Regions from separate parts of the Mixta calida genome, predicted to be linked through region 2. Evidence: predicted binding sites of a transcription regulator. Region 2 holds the regulator's gene; each other region holds the start of a gene.

What was found. The regulator sigma-54, encoded in region 2, starts transcription at its own class of promoters, with help from an activator protein. The targets are predictions, from matches to a motif close to GTTGGCACANNTTTCGCTNT.
Positions count from the first base shown of each region.
Region 1: glnK (P-II family nitrogen regulator) is a predicted target of sigma-54. The motif match lies at 5,229-5,248, and genes of this name have one in related genera.
Region 3: norV (anaerobic nitric oxide reductase flavorubredoxin) is a predicted target of sigma-54. The motif match lies at 4,708-4,727, and genes of this name have one in related genera.

Region 1 covers NZ_CP026378.1:1,239,158-1,246,634, forward strand. Annotated here, with positions in the region: gene C2E16_RS05775 (PLP-dependent cysteine synthase family protein) at 1-882, opposite strand, end outside; gene C2E16_RS05780 (Lrp/AsnC family transcriptional regulator) at 998-1,459, shown strand; gene C2E16_RS05785 (SmdA family multidrug ABC transporter permease/ATP-binding protein) at 1,513-3,288, shown strand; gene C2E16_RS05790 (SmdB family multidrug efflux ABC transporter permease/ATP-binding protein) at 3,251-5,050, shown strand; gene glnK (P-II family nitrogen regulator) at 5,300-5,638, shown strand; gene amtB (ammonium transporter AmtB) at 5,675-6,958, shown strand; gene tesB (acyl-CoA thioesterase II) at 7,029-7,477, opposite strand, start outside.
Region 2 covers NZ_CP026378.1:561,717-569,193, reverse strand. Annotated here, with positions in the region: partial or broken gene C2E16_RS02670 (calcium/sodium antiporter) at 1-327, shown strand, start outside; gene kdsD (arabinose-5-phosphate isomerase KdsD) at 341-1,327, shown strand; gene kdsC (3-deoxy-manno-octulosonate-8-phosphatase KdsC) at 1,344-1,910, shown strand; gene lptC (LPS export ABC transporter periplasmic protein LptC) at 1,907-2,482, shown strand; gene lptA (lipopolysaccharide ABC transporter substrate-binding protein LptA) at 2,463-3,005, shown strand; gene lptB (LPS export ABC transporter ATP-binding protein) at 3,011-3,736, shown strand; gene rpoN (RNA polymerase factor sigma-54) at 3,785-5,221, shown strand; gene hpf (ribosome hibernation promoting factor) at 5,245-5,532, shown strand; gene ptsN (PTS IIA-like nitrogen regulatory protein PtsN) at 5,714-6,196, shown strand; gene rapZ (RNase adapter RapZ) at 6,270-7,124, shown strand; gene npr (PTS phosphocarrier protein NPr) at 7,121-7,393, shown strand; gene mtgA (monofunctional biosynthetic peptidoglycan transglycosylase) at 7,398-7,477, opposite strand, start outside.
Region 3 covers NZ_CP026378.1:1,129,442-1,136,918, forward strand. Annotated here, with positions in the region: gene C2E16_RS20950 (J domain-containing protein) at 1-1,086, shown strand, start outside; gene tehB (SAM-dependent methyltransferase TehB) at 1,180-2,043, opposite strand; gene norW (NADH:flavorubredoxin reductase NorW) at 2,058-3,191, opposite strand; gene norV (anaerobic nitric oxide reductase flavorubredoxin) at 3,196-4,671, opposite strand; gene norR (nitric oxide reductase transcriptional regulator NorR) at 4,827-6,344, shown strand; gene C2E16_RS05290 (glycoside-pentoside-hexuronide (GPH):cation symporter) at 6,781-7,477, shown strand, end outside.

The sequences.
Region 1 (7,477 bases), 680 kb from region 2:
CCGTATCGCTCCCCAGAAGTTGGTGCCGGTGGACGGCCCCACTTTTCTGCCGAGGATCTGCGCCAGATAGTGCATGGCCGCGGCAGACGCGGCGTCAGGTACGCGCATGACCTCGTCAATAACGTCGGGAATAAACGAAGGTTCGACGCGAGGCCGCCCGATGCCTTCGATGCCACTGCCGCGAGCGCTGCGCAGGCCAGCGTCGCGCGTATGCCAGTAATCGTGAAACACTGAATTTTCAGGATCGACCACCAGCAGGCGCGTCGCATGGCTCTGATAGCGCAAATAGCGGCCGATCGTGGCGGAGGTGCCACCGGTGCCCGCGCCCATTACGATAGTATCCGGCACCGGAAAAGGCTCGCTGGCCATCTGGCGGAAAATGCTGTCGGCGATATTGTTATTGCCGCGCCAGTCGGTGGCGCGTTCGGCATAGGTAAACTGATCCATAAAGTGGCCGTTGAGATCGCGCGCCAGCCGTTCCGATTCTTCGTAAATGACGCAGGGGTCCTGCACGAAATGACTTCGTCCGCCATAAAAGGCGATCTGTTCGACTTTGCGGCGCGCGGTGCTGGCGGGCATGACGGCAATAAACGGCAGACCAAGCAGCCGGGCGAAATAGGCTTCGGAAACGGCGGTGCTGCCTGAGGAGGCCTCGATTACCGGCCTGCCCTGTTTGATCCAGCCATTGCACAGGCCGTAAAGAAACAGAGAACGGGCCAGGCGATGTTTCAGGCTGCCGGTTGGGTGGGTGCTTTCATCTTTGAGATAAAACCAGATGCCCGGAAAGGTGGGCAGAGAGAAACGAATCAGATGCGTTTCGGCGGAACGCTGAAAATCGGCGTTGATCTCGTTGATCGCATAATTCACCCATTCACGGCTCATGTTGATTTTCCTCTTATGGCTCAGCCCAATAAGATTAAGGCATTCACAGGAAAAAAAGTTTGCTTTATTTACTGTACAATGCGCCTTTTGTAGCAATATTTTCTCTGGAGGGGCGATGCTGGATAAAACGGATCGTAAACTGCTGGCGCTGTTGCAGCAGGACTGTACGCTATCATTACAGGCGCTGGCGGATGCGGTTAATCTCACCACCACGCCCTGCTGGAAGCGGCTGAAAAAGCTGGAAGATGACGGTATTATCCGCGGACGCGTGGCGCTCCTCGATGGAGAAAAGCTGGGGCTGTCGCTTACCGCCTTTATGCTGATCAAAACCCAGCAGCACAACCGTCAGTGGTATCAGGAATTTGTCGGCGTCGTGCAAAGCCTGCCGGAAGTGATGGCGTTCTATCGCATGGCGGGCGAGTATGATTATCTGTTACGCATTCAGGTCGCCGATATGAAGCAATATGACGCCTTTTATAAACGTCTGGTCAACGGCGTCAGCGGTCTGATCGACGTAACCTCAAGTTTTGCTATGGAAGAGATAAAATATACGACGGCGTTGCCTGTTGAATCCTGATCTTCTCCGCAGCCTTTTCAGGCGCATCAATTAACCATGCAGGACAATTTTTTGTGCGATTGTTTAGCCAGTTAAGTTGGTATTTCCTCCGCGAGTGGCGACGTTACCTCGGCGCGGTATCCTTACTGATCATTATTGCCATTTTGCAGCTGCTGCCGCCGAAAATCGTCGGCGTGATTGTCGATGGCGTCACCCAGCATCGCCTGAGCAGCGGCGCCGTTCTGATGTGGGTCGGCATTATGCTGTTTACCGCGCTGGTGGTTTACCTGCTGCGCTACGTCTGGCGCGTCTTGCTGTTTGGCGCTTCTTATAAGCTGGCGGTGGAGCTGCGGGAAGATTTCTATCGCCAGCTCAGTCGACAGCACCCGGAATTCTACCTGCGTCACCGCACCGGCGATCTGATCGCGCGCGCAACCAACGATGTTGACCGCGTGGTCTTCGCGGCCGGCGAAGGGGTATTGACGCTGGTAGACTCGCTGGTGATGGGCTGCGCGGTGCTGATTGTGATGAGTACGCAGATCAGCTGGCAGCTTACGCTGCTGGCGCTGGTGCCGATGCCGGTGATGGCGATGGTGATCAAGCGCTACGGCGATCAGCTGCATCAGCGCTTTAAACTGGCGCAGGCGGCCTTTTCCTCGCTGAACGATCAGGCGCAGGAGAGCCTCTCCAGCATTCGTATGGTAAAGGCGTTTGGTCTGGAGACGCATCAGTCTCAACAGTTTGCTGATATCGCCACCGACGCCGGTGAGAAAAACCTGCGCGTCGCGCGCGTCGACGCGCGCTTCGATCCTACGATTTATATCGCGATCGGTCTGTCGAACCTGCTGGCTATCGGCGGCGGCAGCTGGCTGGTCTGGCATGATCAGATGACGCTCGGCCAGCTGACCAGCTTTGTGATGTATCTGGGCCTGATGATTTGGCCGATGCTGGCGCTGGCGTGGATGTTTAATATTGTCGAACGCGGCAGCGCAGCCTGGAGCCGCATCCGCGCGCTGCTTAACGAGGCGCCGGCGGTGGAAGATGGCAGCAAAGTTTTGCCGGAAGGACGCGGCGTGCTGCAGGTGGCGATCCGCGAGTTCAGCTATCCCGGCAGCCAGCAGCCTGCGCTGTGCAATCTTAATTTCCAGTTGAAGCCGGGGCAGATGCTGGGATTGTGTGGGCCGACCGGCGCGGGTAAAAGCACGCTGTTAAGCCTGATACAGCGCCATTTCGATATCGCGCAGGGCGATATTCGCTATCACAATATTCCGCTGACCCAGCTGCGCATCGACAGCTGGCGCGGTCGGCTGGCAGTCGTCAATCAGACGCCGTTTCTTTTTTCCGACACCGTCGCCAACAATATCGCGCTGGGGCGGCCTAACGCCAGCCGCGAAGAGATTGAGCGGGCGGCGATGCTGGCGAGCGTCCACGAAGATATTCTGCGGCTGCCGCAGGGCTACGATACCGAAGTAGGCGAGCGCGGGGTGATGCTCTCCGGCGGGCAGAAACAGCGCATTTCCATTGCGCGCGCGCTGCTGTTGAACGCCGAGATCTTGATCCTTGACGATGCGCTTTCGGCAGTGGATGGCCGCACCGAACATCAGATCCTGCACAATTTACGTCGCTGGGGCGAGGGACGCACAGTGATCATCAGCGCGCATCGCCTGTCCGCGCTGACCGAAGCCACTGAAATTCTGGTGATGCAGCATGGTGTCGTGGCGCAGCGCGGCGATCATAACGCGCTGGCGCAGCAAAAGGGCTGGTACAGCGATATGTATCGCTACCAGCAGCTTGAGGCGGCACTGACCGAGGATGAGGATAATCGCAGTAAGGAGAAGAGCCGTGGCTGACAGCAAAAAACTCTGGCCCACGCTAAAGCGGCTGCTTTCCTACGGCAAGCCGTGGCGTAAGGCGCTGACGCTGGCGGTACTGATGCTCTGGATCGCGGCGGCGGCGGAAGTGCTGGGGCCGGTACTGATCGGTTATTTTATCGATCGTCTGGTGGCCCGTCACAACATGCCGGTGGGCCTGGCCGTCGGGCTGGCATTCGCCTTTATTTTTCTGCAGGCGCTGGCGGCGCTGCTGCACTACTGGCAGGCGCTGCTGTTTAATCAGGCGGCGGTCGGCGTTGTGCAGCGTCTGCGCGCCGACGTGATGGATGCGGCGTTGCGCCAGCCGCTCAGCGCGTTCGACACTCAACCGGTTGGGCAGATCATTTCACGCGTCACCAACGACACCGAGGTAATTAAAGATTTATGGGTGACGGTGGTGGCGACGGTGCTGCGCAGCGCGGCGCTGATCGGCGCGATGCTGGTCGCCATGTTTAGCCTGGACTGGCGCATGGCGCTGGTGGCGGTGGTGATTTTCCCGCTGGTGTTGACCGTGATGTTTATCTATCAGCGCTACAGCACGCCGATTGTGCGGCGCGTGCGCAGCTACCTGGCGGATATCAATAACGGCTTTAATGAAGTCATCAACGGCATGAGCGTTATTCAGCAGTTCCGCCAGCAGGCGCGCTTCGGCGAGCGCATGGGGGAGGCCAGTCGATCGCACTATCTGGCGCGCATGGAGACATTGAGGCTGGATGGCTTTCTGCTGCGTCCGCTGCTGAGCCTGTTTTCCGCAGCGATCCTCTGTGGGCTGCTGCTGCTGTTCAGTTTCTCTTCTGAAGGTGTATTTGAGGTGGGCGTGCTTTACGCCTTCATCAGCTATCTGGGAAGGCTTAATGAGCCGCTGATTGAGCTGACCACCCAGCAGTCAATGCTGCAACAGGCGGTCGTAGCCGGAGAGCGCATTTTCGAGCTGATGGATGCGCCGCGCCAGCATTACGGCAGCGACCGGCAGCCGCTACAGAGCGGCCGCATCGATATCGAACGTCTGAGTTTCGCCTATCATGAAGGGCGCAACGTACTGGAAGATATTTCGCTGGCGGCGCCGTCGCGCAGTTTTGTCGCGCTGGTCGGGCATACCGGCAGCGGAAAAAGCACGCTGGCCAGCCTGCTGATGGGCTACTACCCGGTGAAACAGGGAACGATTCATCTCGATGGCCGACCGCTGAATCAGCTGAGCCATGAGGCGCTGCGGCAGGGCGTGGCGATGGTTCAGCAGGACCCGGTGGTGCTGGCGGACAGCTTTTTCGCTAACGTGACGCTGGGACGCGACATCAGTGAACAGGCAGTGTGGCAGGCGCTGGAAACCGTTCAGCTGGCGGAGCTGGCGCGTAGTCTCACCGACGGAATTTATACGCGCCTGGGAGAGCAGGGCAATAATCTTTCCGTTGGGCAGAAGCAGCTGCTGGCGCTGGCGCGCGTGCTGGTGGCTGAACCGCAAATCCTGATTCTGGATGAGGCGACGGCCAATATCGATTCCGGCACTGAACAGGCGATTCAACGCGCGCTGCGCGAGGTGAGGAAAAAGACCACGCTGGTGGTGATTGCGCACCGCCTTTCCACCATTACCGAGGCCGATACCATTCTGGTGCTGCATCGCGGTCGGGCGGTGGAGCGCGGCACTCACCATCAGCTACTGGCGCAGCAGGGCCGCTACTGGCAGATGTATCAGTTGCAGCAGGCGGGCAGCGTGCTGGAGGCGGGCGCACCGGAAAGCGTCTGAAATGGGTTTGCACCTTTTTCTGGCGCATTTATCGGAATTATCCGTATGGATGCACGTTAATTGACCGTGACGCACCTTTATGGTGCGTTTTTTCTTTGATCCTCACTTCTTTTTCATTTATCGCCTTCTTTCTTGCCTTCTCCAGACGCCGCGCGCGCCTGCCGTCACCTTTTCCATACCTGGCACAGCCTTTGCTTTAGTCACGAGGTGTCGGGTGAGAAACGAATCTTATTCTGGTGAGGGGAGCGTATGAAGCTGGTTACCGTAGTCATCAAACCATTCAAACTGGAGGATGTGCGCGAGGCGCTTTCTTCTATTGGTATTCAGGGATTAACCGTAACTGAGGTCAAAGGATTCGGCCGACAAAAAGGCCATGCGGAGCTCTATCGCGGTGCGGAATACAGCGTCAATTTTCTGCCTAAGGTCAAAATCGACGTAGCGATCGCTGACGACCAGCTGGATGAAGTTGTTGATGTCATCAGTAAGGCCGCCTACACCGGCAAAATCGGCGACGGCAAGATTTTTGTGGCAGAGCTTCAGCGCGTTATCCGTATTCGTACCGGTGAAACCGACGAAGCCGCTCTTTAAGCCCGGACTCTTTATCTTGTGATGGGATGAAATAAAATGAACAAATTAATGACCAAAATCCTGACGGGTGCGGCGCTGACACCATCGCTGGCGATGGCGGCTCCGGCCGTTGCCGATAAGGCGGACAACGCCTTTATGATGATTTGCACCGCACTGGTGCTGTTTATGACGATTCCAGGGATCGCGCTGTTTTACGGTGGTCTGATTCGCGGTAAAAACGTGCTGTCGCTACTGACGCAAGTGGCGGTGACCTTTGCCATGGTCTGCGTGCTGTGGGTAGTGTATGGCTACTCGCTGGCCTTCAGCGAAGGCAACGATTTTTTCGGCGGCCTTAACTGGGTGATGCTGAAAAATATCAGCCTGACCGCGCTGACCGGCACGTTCTATCAATATATCCATGTGGTTTTCCAGGCCTCCTTCGCCTGTATTACCGTCGGACTGATTGTCGGTTCGATTGCGGAACGCATCCGCTTCTCCGCTGTGCTCATCTTTGTCTTTATCTGGCTGACGTTGGCCTACCTGCCGATCGCGCATATGGTCTGGGCGGGCGGTTTCCTGGCGAAGGATGGCGCGCTTGATTTCGCTGGCGGCACGGTAGTGCATATCAATGCGGCGGTCGCCGGGCTGGTGGGCGCGTATCTGGTGGGTAAACGCACAGGCTTCGGCAAAGAGGCGTTTAAACCGCACAACCTGCCGATGGTGTTTACCGGTACGGCGATCCTTTATGTCGGCTGGTTTGGCTTTAATGCAGGGTCTGCGGCGGCGGCAAACGAAATTGCGGCGCTGGCCTTTTTAAATACCGTCGTTGCCACGGCCGGCGCTGTGCTTTCCTGGACCTTTGGTGAGTGGGCGCTGCGCGGCAAGCCGTCTCTACTGGGCGCCAGCTCCGGCTTTATCGCTGGCCTGGTCGCCATCACGCCCGCCTGTGGCTACGTTGGCGTGGGCGGTGCGCTGTTTATCGGCCTGATTGGCGGTCTGGCAGGTATCTGGGGTGTGACGACGCTGAAAAAATGGCTGCGCGTTGACGATCCGTGCGATGTTTTCGGCGTTCACGGCGTGTGCGGCATTATCGGTTGTATCCTCACCGGCGTCTTCGCTTCAGGCTCGCTGGGCGGCGTCGGCTATGCGGAAGGCGTCACCATGGGGCATCAGGTATGGGTCCAGCTGTTGAGCGTGGCGCTGACTATCATCTGGACCGGCGTGGTGGCGTTTATCGGCTTTAAAGTGGCGGATATGCTGGTAGGCCTGCGCGTGCCGGAAGAACAGGAGCGCGAAGGACTTGACGTCAACAGCCATGGCGAAAACGCCTATAACCAGTAAGCGTCGGGCTTAAAGAACAGGACGCTGCTTTCGGCAGCGTCCTTTTTTATGCGTTAGCTACTTTTATGCGTTAGCTACGCTGGCGCATGACGCCTTCCTGCACCGTTGAAGCCACCAGCACGCCATCCTGGGTATAGAATTCGCCGCGCACAAAGCCGCGCGCGCTGGAGGCGGAGGTGCTTTCCACGCTGTACAGCAACCACTGATTCAGGTCGACCTTGCGATGGAACCACATAGAGTGGTCTATCGTAGCAACCTGCATGCCCGGCTCCAAAAATCCTTTGCCATGCGGCTGAAGCGCAACCGGAAGGAAATTAAGATCGGAGGCATAGCCCAGCAGATATTGGTGCGCGCGCGCATCGTCGGGCATCGGGCCGTTCGCGCGCAGCCAGACCTGACGCGTCGGCTGATCGACGTGCCCCTTGAGCGGGTTGTGGAAGGTAACGGGGCGTATTTCCAACGGCTTTTCAGCCAGAAATTTAGCTTTTACTTTTTCGGGCAGATGCGCCGCCAGCTGAT
Region 2 (7,477 bases):
GTGGGCACCAGCCTGCCGGAGCTGGCTACCGTGATCGCCGGCGCATTAAAAGGCGAAGATGATATCGCCATCGGCAACCTTATCGGCTCGAACATTTATAATATGGCTATCGTGCTGGGCCTGCCGGCGCTGATACAACCCGGCGCGTTCGACAGCGCCGTTATTGAGCGCGACTACTGGGTTATGCTGGGCGTCAGCGCCCTGTTTACGCTTATCTGCCTGCAGCGTAGCCGTCGTATCGGCCGTCGCGCCGGCGCCGTGCTACTGGCCGGTTTTATCATCTGGGTAGCGGTGCTCTACCTGCAACCATTGAGTCTCAACGGATAAAGGACTGATATCAATGTCTCACCTTATGCTCGAACCAGGCTTTGATTTCCAACAGGCTGGTAAAGAAGTGCTTCATATTGAACGTCAGGGGCTGGAGCAGCTTGACCAATACATTAATGAAGATTTCACTTGTGCCTGCGAAAGAATTTTTTACTGCCAGGGAAAAGTGGTGGTAATGGGCATGGGCAAATCGGGACATATTGGTAAAAAAATGGCGGCGACCTTCGCCAGCACCGGCACGCCCGCCTTTTTCGTGCATCCGGCCGAGGCCAGCCATGGCGATCTCGGCATGGTCAGCGCCAACGATATCGTTATCGCAATCTCCAACTCCGGCGAGTCGAATGAGATCTTAGCGCTGATTCCGGTGCTGAAACGGCTTAAGGTCGAACTGATTTGCCTGACCGGGCGACCGGAGAGCACCATGGCGCGCGCCGCGGATATTCATCTCTGTGTTAAAGTGCCGCAGGAAGCCTGCCCGCTCGGCCTTGCGCCGACCTCCAGCACCACCGCGACGTTGGTGATGGGCGACGCGCTGGCGGTGGCGCTGCTTAAGGCGCGCGGCTTTACCGCCGAAGATTTTGCCCTTTCGCATCCGGGCGGCGCGTTGGGACGCAAGCTGTTGCTGCGCGTCAGTGATATCATGCACACCGGCGACGAAATCCCTCACGTGACGAAAGATGCCTCGCTGCGCGACGCGTTGCTGGAAATCACGCGTAAAAACCTTGGTATGACGGCGATCGTGGACGATCTGATGCAGATTCAGGGAATTTTTACCGACGGTGATTTACGCCGCGTCTTCGATATGGGCATCGATTTTCAACAGGCCGCTATCGCCAGCGTGATGACGCCGGGCGGCGTGCGGGTGCGTCCCGGCATGCTGGCGGTCGACGCGCTTAACCTGATGCAGAATAAGCATATCACCGCCGTTATGGTCGCCGACGGCGATCAGCTGATCGGCGTCGTGCATATGCATGACATGCTGCGCGCTGGCGTAGTATAACCAGATGGAAACGAGAATGACGCAAGAACTGGACGTCGTGGAGACCTGCTACGGCGCAGTAAGCCGGGACGTAATCAAGCGAGCAGAAGCGATTCGCCTGCTGATTTGCGATGTGGACGGCGTAATGTCCGATGGCCTGATCTATATGGGCAACAGCGGCGAAGAGCTGAAGGCATTCAACGTCCGCGACGGTTACGGCATCCGCTGCCTGCTAACCTCCGATATCGACGTCGCTATTATTACCGGGCGCCGTGCGAAACTGCTGGAGGATCGTTGTCAGACGCTGGGCATTACACATCTTTACCAGGGGCAGTCCGATAAGCTTTTGGCCTTCCGGGAACTTCTGGATAAACTGTCGCTACGCCCTGAGCAGGTCGCCTATATCGGCGACGATCTCATCGACTGGCCGGTGATGGCACAGGTGGGCCTGAGCGTGGCGGTGGCCGACGCGCATCCTCTACTGCTAGGGCGCGCCAGGTATGTAACCCGCATCGCCGGCGGACGCGGCGCGGTGCGTGAACTCTGCGATCTGATTTTGATCGCCCAGGATAAGTTTGATGACGCCAAAGGGCAATCGGTATGAGTAAAACCAGGCGTTGGATAACGTTACTGCTGGCATTGATCGCCATTATCTTGCTCGGCTGGAATCTCGCCGGCAATGATGAAAACCAGGGGCCGCAGGAAACCAATAATCAGGAACCGACCTATACCAGTGCAAACTCCAGCACCGTGGTCTATAACCCGGCAGGCAGTCTCAGCTACAAGTTGGTTTCGGATAAGGTGACCTATTTTTCGACCGATGAGATCAGCTGGTTCGATAATCCGCTGATGACCACCTATGACGAAAACAAGATCCCTGCCTGGTCAGTACGCGCGGATAAAGCCAAACTGACAAAAGACCGCATGCTTTATCTCTATGGTCACGTTGAAGTCAACAGCCTGACGAAAGACGCTCAGCTTGAGCGGATTAAAACCGATAATGCGCAGGTCAATCTGGTGACGCAGGATGTGCAGTCTGACGACCAGGTAACACTTTATGGCCGCGGCTTTAATTCTACTGGTATGAAAATGCGCGGTAATTTACGGACGAAAACGGCCGAGCTGATTGAAAAGGTCAAAACTAATTATGAAATCAATGCACAACAACAGCCTTAAGCTTCTGCTTATCACTACCCTGCTGGCCGCCAGCGTTCCGGCTCTGGCATTAACGGGCGACTCCGAAAAGCCCGTTAATATCGATTCCGCTAACCAGGCGCTGGATCTGCAAGGCAACGTCGCGACCTTTACCGGTAATGTGATCGTGACGCAGGGTTCGATCAAAATTACCGCCGATAAAGTCGTCGTAACGCGTCCTGGCGGCGACAGCAACAAAACCATCGTTGACGCTTACGGTACGCCGGCGACCTTTTATCAGCTGCAGGACGACGGCAAACCGGTAAAAGGTCATGCTCAGAAGATGCATTATGAGCTGGCGAAGGATTTTGTTGAACTGACGGGCAACGCCTATATCGAGCAGCTGGACAGCAATGTCAAAGGCGATCGTATCACCTATTTGGTGAAAGAGCAGAAAATGCAGGCGTTTAGCCAGGGCCAGAACAAGCGCGTGACAACCGTACTGGTGCCTTCGCAGCTGCAGGATAAATCCGGCGCCTCTAATGGCCAACAGAAGAGTAACTGATTCATATGGCAACACTACTCGCTGAAAATCTGGCGAAAGCCTATAAAGGCCGCCGCGTGGTGGAAGATGTCAGCCTGCAGGTTAAATCGGGCGAAATCGTCGGTCTGCTGGGACCAAACGGCGCGGGCAAAACCACCACCTTTTATATGGTTGTTGGCATTGTGCCGCGCGACGCCGGGCGCATCGTGATTGATGATGAAGACATCAGTATTTTACCGCTCCATGCCCGCGCCCGTCGCGGCATCGGCTACCTGCCGCAGGAAGCGTCGATATTCCGTCGCCTCAGCGTCTATGACAATCTGATGGCCGTGCTGCAGGTGCGCGACGATCTGACCACCGAACAGCGTCAGGATCGCGCAAACGAGCTGATGGAAGAATTCCATATTGAACATCTGCGCGACAGTCTCGGCCAGGCGCTCTCCGGCGGCGAACGGCGTCGTGTGGAAATTGCGCGCGCGCTGGCGGCGAACCCCAAATTCATCCTGTTGGATGAACCCTTCGCCGGCGTCGACCCGATCTCCGTTATCGATATCAAAAAGATTATCGAACACCTGCGTGACAGCGGTCTCGGCGTGCTGATCACCGACCATAACGTCCGTGAGACGCTGGCCGTTTGCGAACGCGCCTATATTGTGAGTCAGGGCCGTCTGATCGCCCATGGCACCCCGGAAGCGATTCTGGCCGATGAACAGGTGAAACGCGTCTATTTGGGTGAAGAGTTCAGACTCTGATATGGTGTCGGTTATGACAGTCTGCTATCAGGAAACGCTATTCTGAATATGAAGCAAGGTTTGCAACTCAGGCTCAGCCAACAGCTCGCCATGACGCCGCAGCTGCAGCAGGCTATTCGCCTGCTACAGCTCTCTACGCTGGAGCTCCAACAGGAGATTCAGCTGGCGCTGGAGAGCAACCCGTTGCTTGAGCAGACCGATAATGTCCATGAAGAGGTGGATTCCCGCGAGTATACCGAGAGTGAAACGCTCGATACGCGGGAGGCGCTGGAGCAGAAGGATATGCCGGAGGAGTTGCCGCTTGACGCCACCTGGGACGAGATCTACACCGCCGGCACGCCGTCCGGCACCGGTACCGACTATCGCGACGACGAACTGCCGGTCTACCAGGGTGAAACCACCCAGTCGCTGCAGGATTACCTGATGTGGCAGGTGGAGCTGACGCCGTTTACCGATACCGATCGCGCCATCGCCACCTCGATTGTCGATGCCATTGACGATACCGGCTATCTCACCGTCACGCTGGATGAAATCCGCGATAGCATGGGCGATGAAGAGGTGGCGCTGGATGAAGTCGAGGCGGTGCTGAAGCGCGTGCAGCGTTTCGATCCTGTTGGCGTTGGCGCCCGCGATCTGCGCGATTGCCTGCTGGTGCAGCTTTCGCAGTTCGCCAGCGATACGCCATGGCTGACGGAGGCGCAGCTGATTGTCAGCGAGCATCTCGATCTGCTGGCAAACCATGATTTCCGCAGTCTGATGCGCGTCACCCGCCTGAAAGAAGATGTATTGAAAGAGGCGATGGCGCTGATCCAGTCGCTCGATCCGCGACCAGGGCAGTCGGTAAACACCAGCGAACCGGAATATGTCATTCCCGACGTACTGGTGCGCAAAATCGGCAACCGCTGGACAGTAGAGCTCAACAGCGACAGCGTGCCGCGGCTGAATATCAACCAGCAATACGCGGCGCTGGGCAACTCAACGCGCAACGATAGCGACAGTCAGTTTATTCGCACCAATCTGCAGGAAGCGAAATGGCTGATTAAAAGCCTGGAAAGCCGGAACGATACGTTGCTGAAAGTCACGCGCTGTATCGTCGAGCAGCAGCAGGCCTTCTTTGAACAGGGAGAGGAGTTCATGCGCCCGATGGTGCTGGCAGATATCGCTCAGGCGGTCGACATGCATGAATCAACCATTTCCCGCGTAACGACGCAAAAATACCTGCACAGCCCGCGCGGTATTTTCGAACTGAAATATTTTTTCTCCAGCCACGTCAATACCGAGGGCGGCGGCGAAGCTTCCTCCACGGCGATCCGCGCGCTGGTGAAAAAACTCATCTCGGCGGAGAACCCCGCCAAACCGCTGAGCGACAGCAAGCTCACCTCTATGCTGTCCGAACAGGGCATTATGGTGGCGCGCCGCACCGTCGCAAAGTACCGAGAGTCTTTATCCATCCCGCCATCAAACCAGCGTAAACAGCTGGTTTGATACTCACTGAGAAGGAAGACGCTATGCAGCTCAATATTACCGGGCAACACATTGAAATCACGCCAGCTTTGCGCGAGTTTGTAAACACTAAGTTTGCCAAGCTGGAACAATATTCAGACCGGATAACCCAGGTCCACGTTGTGCTGAAGGTAGAGCGAGTGCAGCAGATAGCGGAAGCGACGCTGCACGTCAGCGGCGGCGAACTGCATGCGACTTCTGAGGCTAATGATATGTACGCGGCGATTGATGGCTTGATCGATAAGCTTTCTCGTCAGCTAACCCGGCATAAAGACAAGTTAAAACAACACTAACCTTCGCAAGGCGGAAGGAAGAACGGGCCGCTTGTAGTAATGCGGCACTATCGTGGGGCGATCTTTTTCGCCCCGTTTTTCCATTCACGCCACGCTGGCAAATTTTTACTGCTTTTCTCATCGTAAGACGCGTAAAGTAGCGCGATGCGCCAGTAAATGTGAACACGCAAGTGAAACTATGATGAACAACGAACTCTCACTGGAACTCAGCTCTGTACTTAACCTTGACTGTACCCGCAGCGGAGTGCATTGCCAGAGCAAAAAGCGGGCACTGGAAATCATCAGTGAACTGGCTGCCAAACAGCTTAATCTGCCGCACCAAACGGTGTTTGAAGCGATCCTGACGCGCGAGCGCATGGGCAGCACCGGCATCGGCAACGGCATCGCTATTCCGCACGGAAAGCTGGAAGAGGATACACTGCGTGCAGTAGGCGTATTTATCCGCCTCGATCAGCCAATCGGGTTCGATGCTATTGATAATCAACCGGTTGATCTGCTTTTTGCCTTGTTGGTACCGGCGGATCAATGTAAAACACATCTGCATACCCTTTCACTGGTGGCGAAACGGCTGGCCGACAAAACGGTATGCCGTCGTCTGCGGGCTGCGCAGAGTGATGAAGAGCTGTATGAGATCATTACCGCAGCGCCGGAAGAGAATCATTAATTACTACGCTTGCACTTTTGCCTGAACGGCGGGCTTGCGGCCCGTCGCGCAGGTTGAATGGGGAGACAACTTAATGGTGCTGATGATCGTCAGCGGTCGTTCAGGCTCAGGGAAATCTGTCGCGTTACGCGCGCTGGAAGATATGGGTTTTTACTGTGTGGACAACCTGCCGGTAACACTCCTGCCCGATCTGGCGAATTCGCTGGCTGCACGTAATATCTCGGCCGCCGTCAGTATAGATGTGCGTAATATGCCGGAGTCGCCGGATGTGCTGGAAAAGGCGCTGACCAGCCTGCCCGGCAGCTTTTCGCCGCAGCTGCTGTTCCTGGACGCGGACCGCAACACCTTAATCCGTCGCTACAGCGATACCCGCCGTTTGCATCCGCTCTCCAGCAAAAACCTGTCGCTGGAAAGCGCTATCGATGAAGAAAACGATCTTCTGGAGCCACTGCGATCGCGCGCCGATCTGATTGTCGATACGTCGGAAATGTCGGTGCATGAACTGGCGGAGATGCTGCGTACGCGTCTGCTCGGCAAGCGCGAGCGCGAACTCACGATGGTATTTGAATCTTTCGGTTTTAAGCATGGCATCCCTATCGACGCCGACTATGTTTTTGACGTGCGCTTTCTGCCTAACCCGCACTGGGACCCAAAGCTGCGTCCGATGACAGGCCTCGACAGACCCGTAGCGGCCTTTCTCGATCGTCACACTGAGGTGCATAACTTTATCTACCAGACGCGCAGCTATCTCGAATTATGGCTGCCGATGCTGGAAACCAATAATCGCAGTTATCTGACCGTCGCCATTGGCTGCACTGGCGGCAAACACCGTTCCGTCTATATTGCCGAACAGCTCGCCGACTATTTCCGTTCGCGCGGCAAGAATGTGCAATCCCGCCATCGCACGCTGGAAAAACGCAAATCATGACAGTCAGGCAAACCGTTGAAATTAAAAATAAGCTGGGCATGCATGCCCGCCCCGCGATGAAGCTGTTTGAACTGGTACAAAGTTTTGACGCTGAAGTGCTGCTGCGTAATGAGGCGGGCACCGAGGCGGAAGCCAGCAGCGTGATTGCGTTGCTGATGCTCGATTCGGCTAAAGGCGGCCACATTGAAATTGAAGCCACCGGCCCGCAGGAAGAGCAGGCGCTGGCGGCAGTCATTGAGCTGTTTGAAGCGGGCTTCGACGAAGAATAAGTCGTTACAGGCGGTGCTGCTGAATATATGTTGTGCCGCCCAGTTGACGCATCTGCCGCATGATCCATGCCTGCCGCTGACGCA
Region 3 (7,477 bases), 570 kb from region 2:
TTTCCGCCTTCGCTCGCGCCAATCTATACCCCGGAAGAGATGCAGGCGCTGGCCGCTGAGCTGGTGAACGAAGGTAACGGTAAACTTACGGCGCTGGACGCGCTGTTTCAGCGGGTGAGCCATGAAGGCAACCTGATGCAGCAGCAGCAGTTTCATCAGGATCTGGCTGCCGCGCTGGCGGAGCAGCCAGGGCTGTCAGAGTGGCTGGTAGAGAAAATCAGCGATGCGCTGCAGTGGGAGCTGGACCAATACAGCAGCGGCTATCTGGTGCCGGAAGCGTTGCAGGAGGCGCTTAATGCGCAAATTCGCGCGACCGGGCGCGAGCGTGCCTGGCATGAGATGAAAAATGAATCGCAGCACGGCGATCTCTCCACGCGCCTGGCGCTGGGGCTGCTGTGCGGCGATCGCGCCGCCGCGCCGTTATGGGCGCGTCTGGTGCCGGGGCTGATCGCGAAAATGGCGCAGCAGGTCAATACGCTTTACGTCACCTTTCCTGAGCTGGTCCAGCGGCTTAATCCCGCGATGCTCGAATTCATCAGTGCGCGCCGCTGTGCGTTAAGCTGGCAGGGCCTGTTTCTGCTGGCGTTCTGGGGCGCGATTTTTCCTCTGGCGCTTTCCGGCTCGCCGCCTGGCTTGCCGACCGGGCCGATCGCGTTCGCCCTTGTCGTCTATTTCCTCTATCTCAGCGATGCGATCCTGATGGGTCTACAGCGCAGACCGTGGCTGATGGGGATATTTATCCTGCTGGATTGCCTGGTTTCGGTGGCGTTGTTAGCGGCTTTGTTGGTCGGGGTGCTGGTGCTGACCATTAGCCACAGCGCCGCGAAAGGAGAAGGCTTTTCCGGCATGACCCCACTGTTTATCGTGCTGATTGAATGGCTTATTCTCTGGTCGGTCTGGTCGAAACAGGCGCCCGGCCTCCGCCGTCCGGGCATTGCCGTCGCGCGGCTGCTCAGCAGCCCCTGGCGCCTGCTGGCAACGCTGGAGTTTAGCGTGGTGAGCTATCCGCTTATCGCCGTCTATGCCATCTTCTGCTGCCTGTTGCTGGATGCGCTGCTGAATCTCGCTGCCGGCTTGTATGGCTAGCAGAACGGCGCGCTTATCCCGCTTGCATTGCTGTTACATAAAAAAGCCCGGCTTGACGCCGGGCTTTTGCTTTTTACTCACATTGCTTCACGTTTAAGCCGGTTTGCGTGCCAGCAGGGTGGCAAAGCGCAGCTTAATGCGGTTTCCCTGGGCGTCGGTTTTATGCAGCGCGCCGGGGTTCTCGTTGTACTTCAGAATATCCCAGCCGTCGTAATAGCCGAGCAGTTCGCTGCGGCTAAAGGTGAACGGGAACGGCATCGGACAGGGATAGTCCGGCGTGCTCATCGCCGCGACGATCAGATTATGGCCGCCCGGCGCGGTCGCCTGCTGCATCTGATCAATCAGCTCCGGAATGGTCTCCGGCTGCAAAAACATCATCACCACGGTCGAGAGAATAAAATCGTACTGCTGTTCAATGGTGACCTGATTGAGATCGCACTGCCGCAGACGGATATGCGCCAGCTCTTCGGCGTTGATGATCTGTTGCAGGCTGCTCAGGCTGTCGCTGTTTTTATCCCAGCCCTCCACATCGAAGCCGCGCTGCTGCAAGTAAAGCACGTTACGGCCGTTGCCGCAGCCGAGATCCAGCGCCCGGCCCGGCGCGATGCGGCCCGCCGCTTCCAACACTTCCGAATGGGGCGGGGTCAGCTGATAGCGCTTGTGGTAGTAATCCTCCGGCTTGCAGTAGAACGCCAGTTGGCACTCCACGTCCGGGCTGACGGCGGTAACGCGGTGCCACTGCTGCGGCGCCAGGCGCGGCGGCTGCGAGGCGGCGTTCAGGCTCAGCGTCTCGACCGTCTCGCCGCGCTCGGTGAGCAGGGCGATATCCAGCGTGCCTTTATACACTTTCAGCTGCGCCCAGCAGCCTGGCTCGGTGCGGTAAGGTTCGCGCCATACCGGCGGCAGCGTGGCGCTGTTCCACAACGGCAGCGTTTGATAACACATCAGGTCAGTCATATTTTACTCCGTGATTAACGGGTGAGCTGTTTCAGCAAGGGAAGCGCCTGCTTCATATGATCTTCACTGACCACGAACGCTTTCAGCTGTCTGGCGGCGTCCAGCCCTTTCGCCACGATGCCCGCTTTGCTGAACTGCATTTCCCAGTTCAGATCCGCATCCCCGGCGTTGCCGGCCAGGTGCAGCGGCAGGTCAGGCGTTTTGATCCTGACCAGCATCGCCGGCAGGCTCAGGCTGGCGCTGTTGCCAGTGAGGTTTTTCGCCAGCGTCATCGCCGCCAGCTGCGCCGGCTGCAGGTAAGGCATCAGCTTGCCCTGAATCTCGGCGCAGTCGCCGAGGGCGAAAATATCGGGGCGCGAGGTGGTCAGGCGATCGTCCACCACGATGCCGCGCCGCGTCTCCAGCCCCGCCTGCTGCGCCAGCGCGATATTCGGGCGCAGGCCGATGGCGCAGACCGCTGCGTCGCAGGCGATCTGCTGACCGTTATTCAGCGTGGCGATCAGCGTGTCGTGATGGCGCGCCAGCGAGGAGAGCTCGCAGTTAAAGCGCATCTCCACGCCCGCCAGCGTCAGACGATGCTGTAAGCGCCCGCTAATCTCCGGCGGCATCAGCGCCGAGAGCAGGCTGCCGCTGCGATCCACCAGCGTTACCTGTTTGCCGGCGCGGTTGAGATCCATCGCCAGCTCGGTGCCGATCAGCCCGCCGCCGATCAGCAGCACGCGTTTCGCGTCCCGCAGATTCTCCTCGCAGCGGCGATACTCCTGCTGGCTGTTAAGGGTGTACATCAGCTCGCTGCCGCTGACCGGCGGCACCAGCGCTTCCGCGCCGGTGGCCAGCACCAGTTTGCCGAAGGTAAAGTCGCCCGCCGTGGTCTCAATACGGTGCGCGGCGGCGTCGATGCGCGAGACCCGCGTATGCGGATGCAGCGTCACGTTGTTTTTCTCTGCGTACTCGGCGGCGGTCATGCGGGTCAAATCATCGGCCCGCTGGCCCAGAGAGAAGACGTGGCTCAGCTCCGGCTTGTGGTACTCATCGCAGCTGTCGGCGGCGATCAGCCGGATGGGCGCCTCTTTATTCTGCTGACGCAGATTCTTAATCAGCTGTCGGGCGGCGAAGCCGGAGCCGATAATGACGATATCGGATGACATAGCATTAGCCCTCATACGGGTCGAAAACGTCTTTGCCCATGCCGCATTCGGGGCAGAGAAAATCTTCCGGCACGTCTGCCCAGGCGGTGCCCGGCGCGACATCCTGAGAATCTTCGCCCGTGGCCGGGTCATAGACCCACAGGCAGACGCTGCAGATCATCTTCTGATCGGCATCGCCCGTCGCGGCGCTGGCGCAGCTTTTCGGCGCGGCGTTAACCGGCACATCGATCGCGGCGGCAGGCGCAACGGCCGCTTCCGGCTGCGCGGCTTTCGCCGGCAGCGGCGACAGCGCCCACTGGCGGGCGATGCTGCGGCCATGCTCGCGGCACGCTTCCAGCGCGTTGCCGTCCGGACGCCATTTGGTTTTCAGGCTGAGCGACATCTCGAAGCCTGCGTCCTGCAGACGGGTGGAGAGGCGATCGACCGCGCCGCCGCTCCAGCCGTGCGAGCCGAAGGCACTGGCGCGTTTGTTGCGGAAGCGCAGGCCGGTCATCTCTTCTACCAGGCCGGCGATTTTCGGCATCATCACGTTGTTCATCGTGGAGGTGCCCACCAGCACGCCTTTGGAGCGGAAAACGTTAGTCAGAACTTCGTTTTTGTCGCTACGCGCCACGTTGTAGATTTTCACCGCCACGCGCGGGTCGACTTCGTTAATGCCCTGCGCGATGGCGTCGGCCATCATGCGGGTGTTGTTGGACATGGTGTCGTACAGAATGGTGATGCGATCTTCCTGATAGTCCGCCGCCCATTTCAGGTACAGCTCGACGATCTGCGTCGGGTTGTCGCGCCATACCACGCCGTGCGACGTCGCGATCATGCTGACCGGCAGGTTGAAGCCGAGGATTTCATTGATTTTCGGCGTCACCAGACGGCTGAACGGCGTCAGGATATTGGCGTAGTAGCGCTGACACTGTTCAAACAGCTCGGTCTGATCCACTTCGTCATTAAACAGATGTTCGTCGCAGTAGTGCTGGCCGAAGGCGTCGTTGCTGAACAGCACCGCATCTTCGGTCATATAGGTCATCATGCTGTCCGGCCAGTGCAGCATCGGCGTTTCCACGAAGATCAGTTTTTTGCCGTTGCCGATATCGAGCGTATCGCCGGTTTTCACCACGTTAAAGTTCCACTCCGGGTGGTGGTGGTGACCGTTAATCGAATCGATAGCGTTTTCGGTGCAGTAGATCGGCGTATGGGGAATACGCGACATCAGCTCGGTCAGCGCGCCGGCATGGTCCTCTTCCGCATGGTTAATGATGATGTAATCGATCTTGTCGAGATCGATCTCCTGCATCAGGTTCGTTACAAAATCACGGCTGAATTTATGGTCAACGGTATCGATCAGGACATTCTTCTCTTCACGGATCAGATAGCTGTTGTAGCTGCTGCCTTTTAACGTTTTATATTCGGTACCATGAAAATCACGTACTTCCCAGTCGCGTTGGCCTACCCAGGTAATATTGTTCTTAACGTGAATGCTCATCTTGGTTCCTCAACAGGTTCATAAAGTTATCCTGTTATTGCATTCGGCGTGCCAACTTTTATTTTATTGTTTTATAAGACTTTTATTTTCCTGGGTTGTTAAAATGACATTCCCGGTCTATTGTTATTTTGACAATGTATTGTGGAAACGACAGCATGACGATATCCGTAGAGAAGCTGGCCGCGCTGGCAGTTGAGATTCAGAACGGCCTTTCACGTCCCGATCGCTTTAACCGGATGATCGGCAGTATTCATCATCTGTTGCAGTGCGACGCCACTGCGCTGCTGCGCTATGAGGCGCAGCATTTTCGTCCGCTGGCGACGGCGGGGCTGGCGCCGGATGTTATGGGACGCCGTTTTAAAATCGAGGCGCATCCGCGGCTGGAGGCGATTGCGCGCGCCGGTGACGTGGTGCGCTTTCCCGCCGACAGCAGCCTGCCCGACCCTTACGACGGGCTGATTCCCGACCAGCAGGAGCTGCACGTTCACGCCTGCGTCGGGCTGCCGCTGTTTTCCGGGCAGAATCTGATCGGCGCGCTGACGTTTGACGGCATGAACGCCAGCCAGTTCGACGCCTACAGCGATGAGGAACTGCGCGTGGTGGCGACGCTGGTCGGCAGCGCGCTGAACAACGCGCTGCTGCTGGAGCAGCTGGAGCAGCCGGGCAACGCCCTGACGCTGGGCGGCCCGCGCCGCAGCGAAACGGAAGAGAGCGAAATGATCGGCGATTCCGCGCCGATGCAGCAGCTGAAGAAAGAGATCGCGGTAGTGGCGCCGACCGATCTTAATGTGCTGATCACCGGTGAAACCGGCGTGGGCAAAGAGCTGGTGGCGCAGGCGCTGCATCGCCAGTCGGCGCGCGCCGCCAGCCCGCTGATTTACCTCAACTGCGCGGCGCTGCCGGAGACGGTGGCGGAGAGCGAGCTGTTCGGCCACGTAAAAGGGGCCTTTACCGGCGCGGTGCACGATCGCACAGGCAAATTCGAAATGGCCGATAACGGCACGCTGTTTCTCGACGAAATCGGCGAGCTGCCGCTGACGCTACAGGCGAAGCTGCTGCGCGTATTGCAGTATGGCGACCTGCAGCGGGTAGGGGAGGATCGGCATCTGAAAGTGGACGTGCGTATCCTGGCGGCCACCAACCGCGATCTGCGTCAGGCGGTGGCGGACGGCAGCTTTCGCGCCGATCTCTACCATCGCCTCAGCGTTTTTCCGCTACAGGTGCCGGCGCTGCGCGAACGCGGCGAAGATATTATTCTGCTGGCGGGCTATTTCTGCGAAAAATGCCGGGTGAAGTTTGGTTTGCAGCATATCGCGCTGAGCGCGGCGGCGCGCGCCATGCTCAGCAGCTACGGCTGGCCGGGGAATATCCGCGAGCTGGAGCATGCGATTTACCGTGCCACCATCGTGGCGCAGGCGGATGCGCGCAACGGCGATATTCTGCTGATGCCGCATCACTTTTCACTAGATAACGGCACGGAGGTCGCGGAGGCGCCGTCGTTCGCCGAGGCGCTGCCGCAGCAAAATTTGCAGGACGCCACGCGCGACTTTCAGCGCCAGTATATTTTGCGCGCTCTGCAGGCCAGCAACAATAACTGGGCTGCCTGCGCGCGCCGTCTGGAGATGGATGCGGGCAACCTGCATCGCCTGGCGCGTCGGCTGGAGTTGAAATAGAGAGTTAAGACGGCGTCGGCGCGCCTGCGCCGCTGCATGGAAAGTTTGTTATCAACGATGCGGATTACTCTCCCTTGACGATTTATAGCGTCGACGTGTTTATGGCCTGGTCAGGAGATCAACACTGTCGCCATAAAACGGATGCTTTGATGCTCCTGATAAAGATCCGCTGCCGCCGGGCAAATACTGCATTGTAAACTGTGCATCTGGCGGCTCTGGCGCACAAGAAAAGCCAGAAAGTGTTAAAAATTAACCAGGAACGCTATTTATTTCACGCGCTAACTGCAATCGACAACCAGCCTGTTACCCGTATCACATAAAGTAAAAAACATAAGGGTTTAATCAGATCCCGTAATTGTTGTCGCCCGCCTGGCTTCCTATAACTGCTCTTCAGGCCACGGAAGGTGTTCCTCTCAGGCGAACAAGGCGGACAACCATGCGTGCAACCTTATCGGTTAAAGAAAAAATCAGTTATGGCCTCGGCGATATGGCGAGCCATATCGGGCTGGAAAACGTCATTATCTTTCTCACCTTCTACTATACCGACGTTGTCGGCCTGCCCGCCGTCTTCGTCGGCACGCTGTTTCTGCTGGCGCGCGTCGCCGATGCGATCGTCGATCCGGCGATGGGGCTGATTGCCGACCGCACCCGCACGCGCTGGGGGCGCTTTCGGCCCTGGCTGCTCTGGCTGGCGGTGCCGTTCGGCGTCAGCTGCCTGCTGATTTACGCCGTGCCGGAATCGCTGTCGCTAAGCGGCAAGATGATCTACGCCAGCGTCACCTACTGTTTGATGATGCTGCTCTATACCGCCATCAATATTCCTTACTGCTCGATGGGCGCCATTATCACCTCTGACGATACCCAGCGTATTTCGTTGCAGTCGTACCGCTTTTTCCTGGCGACCCTCGGTGGCGCGATGTCCACCTTTCTGATGATGCCGCTGGCGCAGTGGATCGGCGGCGGCAACAAGCTGGACGGCTACTTCGGCGCGATGGCGATTATGGCGAGCCTGGCGGCGCTGATGTTCCTGCTCTGCTTCTTCAACACCCGCGAGCGCGTCAGCACGCACGGCAGCCATGAGAATTTCCTCGCCGACCTGCGCGATCTGCTGCGTAACGATCAGTGGCGCGTGG